DNA from 2 places in the Neorhizobium sp. T25_27 genome. Region 1 is predicted to be linked to the other one. Evidence: riboswitches for the same ligand, from Rfam matches in the RefSeq annotation. Region 1 holds a riboswitch; the other holds the start of a gene.

Region 1 (2,386 bases):
GAAACTTGGAAACAGCCCGCAGATCATCGGCAACACGTCTGCGGCGCGCAGCTACGCCCAGCAGCTTGGCGAATACAATGCCGATATCCGGGAGTTGCGGGTCGACATGCGCCGCGCCGGCTGCGGCAATGGTAGCGTCGTGGTTCTGGGTGGCCCGAATGCCGAGGTCTGCGGCCAGATGCGGGATGCGCTGGAAAGAATGGAGCAGAGCCGCGACGCGCTGGCGGCGGAACGGAACAGTTCGCGGCAGATGATCCTGCCCTCGGAAGAGCGGAATGCCATTCTCGCCGCCATTCGCGAACAGCGCTGCATCCCCTCGTTCGAGCCGCTGCCGCCTGTTGTCGACGATCGCCGAAAGGTGCCGGGCATCGAACTTCCGAGGGAAGAGCAGCCCTATTCCGGGATCACCAAACTGCAGACCCGCCCGCAAAAGCCGCAGGCCGCGGTCCAGCCGCCGGTGCTCACGCCGCCGCCGGAGCGGCCATACGATCCAAACAAGAAGGTGCGCACCGTCGGGCCGGCTTTCCTGCCTGAAGCGGATATCGACCTCAGCAATCCGAAATCGGCAGGACCGCAGCCGCAGCAGTGATCAACGGTTATCCCAGCGATCCTGAAAGATCAGCTCCTCCAGGGCCAACCGCTGGCGCCAGCCCTTGAGCGCCAATTCCGGCTCGGCGTAGAGGCGGTCGGTATAACCGAGGCACAGCCACGCGACGATCTCGACGCGATCGGGAATGCCCAGCAGCGCACGCACGTCCTCCTCGTGAAAGATGCTGACCCAGCCGACACCGACGCCCTCGGCCCTTGCCGCAAGCCACAGGTTCTGCACGGCGCAGACGGTCGAATAGACGTCCATGCGCGGGTTGTGGGTGCGGCCGAGCACGACCGGGCCGGCACGATCCGGATCGCAGGTGACGCAGATCGACAGCGGCGCCTTGACGATGCCTTCGAGCTTGAGGCTGCGATAGAGGTCACGGCTTTCCTCGGCAAACATCTCGACGGCTTCGTCATTGGCGCGCGAGAAGGCGGCACGAGCCGCCTCTCGCACTGCAGGATCGCGGATGAGGATGAAATTCCAGGGCTGCATGAAGCCGACCGAGGGTGCCGAATGCGCTGCGCCAAGCAGCCGCCTTACCAGGTCGTCCGGCAGTGGATCGGGCAGGAACTGGTCGCGCACGTCGCGGCGCGTCTCGATCGCCCTGTAGACGGCCGCGCGCTCGGCCTTCGAAAATTCACCGGCAGGCAGCAAGGCATGCGCGAAAGGATCAGGCTGCATCGTTTGTCCCCAACAATGCCGTCGCTCCCTTGCCCTTCAGAAGCAAAGAGAGGTCCGAAACCTTTCCGCTGTCCGCGCGGGCTGGTCTATCTTGTCAGGCCGGTCTTCTGACTTGGCTTCGTCCGCTTCCGCCGCCGCCTTCCCGGGAAAATCCCAGTGGCTTTCAATCCTGCGGCCGAGCGTCCACCTCACAGCGTTGGGCACGTTCCGGTTCCACCCCGGATTCCCGATTCTCCGGCTTGTCGCCGGCACCTGACAGGATCGGTTATGCCCTTACGCTATCCTCCGCGCAAGGCGCTCATGCGACTAGGAAATAGCGCACGTAGGCAAACTCATCGCCATCCGGCGACCAGTTCGGTGAATTCATCGTGCCCTGCCCGCCAAAGAGCTCGAACAGCGTTTCGACATTGCCGCCGTCCATGTCCATCAGCCTGACGCGGACGTCGAGATCGCGCGGGTGGTCGAAGACATCGGCGTCGTAGGAGACAAAGACGATCTTGTCACCCTTCGGTGACGGATGCGGGAACCAGTCGCCGTAACCGCCATCGGTGATCCGCTCGGCCACGCCGCCGGCGGCCGGAACCCGCCAGATCTGCGTCAATCCGGTGCGGCTGGAATTGAAATAGATCCATTTTCCATCCGGCGAAAAATCCGGCCCGTCGTTGCGGCCCTCGCCGAAGGTCAGCCGCGTCTCTGCGCCACCTTCGATGCCGATCGTATAGATGTCGAACTCGTCGCCGCGGATGCCGCAATAGGCGAAACTTTTTCCGTCCGGTGACCAGCCATGCCAGTAGGACGGCAGGTTCCGGGTCACCAGCCGTGGCACGCCGCCACCGGCGGGGAGCACATAGATCGCCGACTTGCCGAACTCTACCTTGTCGGAAATGGCGATCAGCGAACCGCCCGGCGAAATGCCGTGGTCGTTGTTGCATTGGCGGGCAAAGCCGGTATCGACCAGTCCTGGCCCGTCGTCACCCTCCGGTGACAGCCGATAGATCAGGCCCTCGCTGTTCAGCATCAGATAACACCCGTCGGGCGACCAGTTGGGCGCCTCGAACAGGGCTTCCGTCTGCCAGACCACCCGCATCGTCCTCGTCCGGATATTGAAGA
Region 2 (2,386 bases), on a different contig from region 1:
GTAAGGACCGCTGAAGACGGCATTGCCGGCCTCGGTTGGTTTGTAGGCAATCAGCGGCCATTCGGCGAAGAGTGCCTGAATGAACGGCACCGGCTTTTCGGTCGTCACCTTCAGCGTCAGGTCGTCGCCCGCCTCGAAGGTCAGCTTGCCGCCGGTCGCGAGCGCCGCCTTGTTGTTGGCGAGCGTGGCATCGAAACCGGCTGCCAGTGCCTTGGCGGTGACGGGCGTGCCATCGGAGAACAGGCGGCCGGGTTTCAGGGTCACGGTCCAGATCAGGTCCCCGATGCGCTCCGCCTTCTCGGCCAGCTCCGGCACGAGCTTGCCGTCCCGATCGACGGTGAAGAGGTTCTCGCCGACGCCATGGCTGACCAGCGCCCAGCCGTTCGAGCCCTTGGCGGGGTCCGTGCCGCTGGTGATGTAGGTGGCACCGACGCGAAGCGGCTCGCCTGCGAAGACAGTGCCTGCGGCGGCCAAGGTGGTGGCGGTGAACCAGGCGGCGGCTAGGCGCGATAGCGTCTGCGACGTCAATTCTCTCTCCTCTTGTTCTGTTCGGATGGGATACGAAGCCGCTGCTTGCGGCCCGTTGGGTGATAGGCGAAGTTCTCGACGATCCGGCCGCCAAGCAGGTGCTCGCCGACGATCCGGTCGATCGCATCTTCGGTGACGCCGCCGTAATAGGTGCCTTCCGGAAACACCTGCAGCACGGGCGCCAGACTGCAGGGACCGAGACAGGTGGATTTTGCGGTCATCGTGCCGTCGCCGGCAGCGCGCAATTTCTGCCGCTCCTGTTGGTTGCGCAGATGTCCCCAGATCAAATCGGCTCCGGCCGCGTTGCAGGGGCCGCCCTGGCAGACGAGTGCGCGGCGTTTCTGGGCTGGCACGAGTGAACCTTCGATGACGGGTGGGTTTTCGGTTTTCGGGACATCCAGCTCCTCGGCCGTCTCCAGCAGTTCGCCGAGAAGCTGCGCCATCAGCGTGCTGGAGGCGATATCCTTGGCGACGGACAAGGCCGGCCAGGGGCGGCTGTCGGCGGCCTTCCAGCGCGTCAGCGATTTCGTTAGCCAGATATGGAAGCTCGGCTCCATGGGCAGGACGAGCGGCACGATGACGACGGTTTCGACATCCTCGTCGAGCAGATTGGACAGCGCTTCGCGCAGCGAGGGGGTTCCCTGTTCGGTAAAGGCGAACCGCACCGTTCCGGCCCCGGTCATGCCGGCCGCAAGTTTCGCGAGCCGCTGCATTTCCAGATGCGGCGATGCCGCAAAGGCGGATTTGGCGATCAGGAGGACGGCGCGCCCGGATACGTTCTGGGAAGATAATCCCTGTGTTTTCACTGCCTTCGTCTCACTCAAGGAGGCGGCAGCAAAAATGAAGGTTGCGGCAGGCACGATGGCCCGACGGAACCGTCATTCCTGTGGCACACCCCGACCACGGAACTTCTATCGTCAGGCAGGTCTCCTGGCTCGCGGGTCAAAGCCTTCATCGTCCGTCTTCCCGGCATTGACTGCCAGTGACATGTTGGACGAACGGCTCACCGCTCACAGTTGCGGGACAGCTCCGGTTTTTACCGGATTCCCTCTTAGCTTCCATCGCGGGATGGAAGAACCTTGACGCCGCCAACCTACACTCCCGCTGCCGACTGTCAACGGCGCCGCTTCATGCAGCATCACGCGGCTGGTCCGGAACTGCCGTAACAATTCCGGACCAAGGTTATTGCATCAATGCGATGCGCCGGAGCCGCCGACGGCAACGATCGTAAAGGGTTTTCCTTCGACGGGAATCGTCCGGACCTCCTTCAGGCTTTCCGCATCGACAACGCGAACCAGCGAGTGCCGCGGATCGGTAATGACGATATGGCCGTCCGCAACGGCAAGACGCGGCCGCGGATCACGCCAATGGCCGTCCTTGCTGTAGGGCTCGGTGACCTTGGCTTTGCGAACGATCTCGCCCTTGATCACGTCCAGCACATGAAGATCACCGTCCTCCGTCAGGATGTAGGCACTGCGCGGCGTTGCTGGGTCCAGCAGGAAGTCGACGCGGCGGGTGGGCAGGGCGATCAGTCGGAAGTGCTTCTCGGCGTCCGGATCGATCAGGACGATTTTGTCCTCGCCGTAGTTGCCGAGGAAAAACTGCATCGCCTTGCCACCAAGCAAGGTCCCGGTGCTGCCCTTTGGCAGATCCGCCGGGTAAGCGAGCATGTCCAGCTTCGGGCCATCAATGCCACCGGGCCGGGCAACGAGAACTCCTTCCTTGCAACCGAAGGCAACCAGCCGGGCCGAGGTGGCCTCGCCGTGAAGATCGGTGCATTTCGCGACGTCGCCGAACTGCTTGCCCGCCTGATCGACGACCCGAAGGCCGACCCTCGGCGGCAGTTCGTCGGGCTTGG

Evidence for each region. A riboswitch is a leader RNA that binds a small molecule or an ion and turns the genes downstream of it on or off. The one in region 1 is predicted to bind cobalamin.
Region 2: it holds a riboswitch for cobalamin, as region 1 does, so the genes downstream of both, C5J24_RS24145 ((2Fe-2S) ferredoxin domain-containing protein) here and bluB (5,6-dimethylbenzimidazole synthase) in region 1, are expected to answer to the same signal.

Annotation. Positions count from the first base shown of each region.
Region 1 is NZ_PVBJ01000001.1:1,133,945-1,136,330, forward strand. Features, by position in the region: gene C5J24_RS05640 (hypothetical protein) at 1-589, shown strand, start outside; gene bluB (5,6-dimethylbenzimidazole synthase) at 590-1,276, opposite strand; cobalamin riboswitch at 1,356-1,547, opposite strand; gene C5J24_RS05650 (TolB family protein) at 1,575-2,386, opposite strand, start outside.
Region 2 is NZ_PVBJ01000010.1:108,336-110,721, forward strand. Features, by position in the region: gene C5J24_RS24140 (ABC transporter substrate-binding protein) at 1-528, opposite strand, end outside; gene C5J24_RS24145 ((2Fe-2S) ferredoxin domain-containing protein) at 525-1,334, opposite strand; cobalamin riboswitch at 1,431-1,625, opposite strand; gene aztD (zinc metallochaperone AztD) at 1,719-2,386, opposite strand, start outside.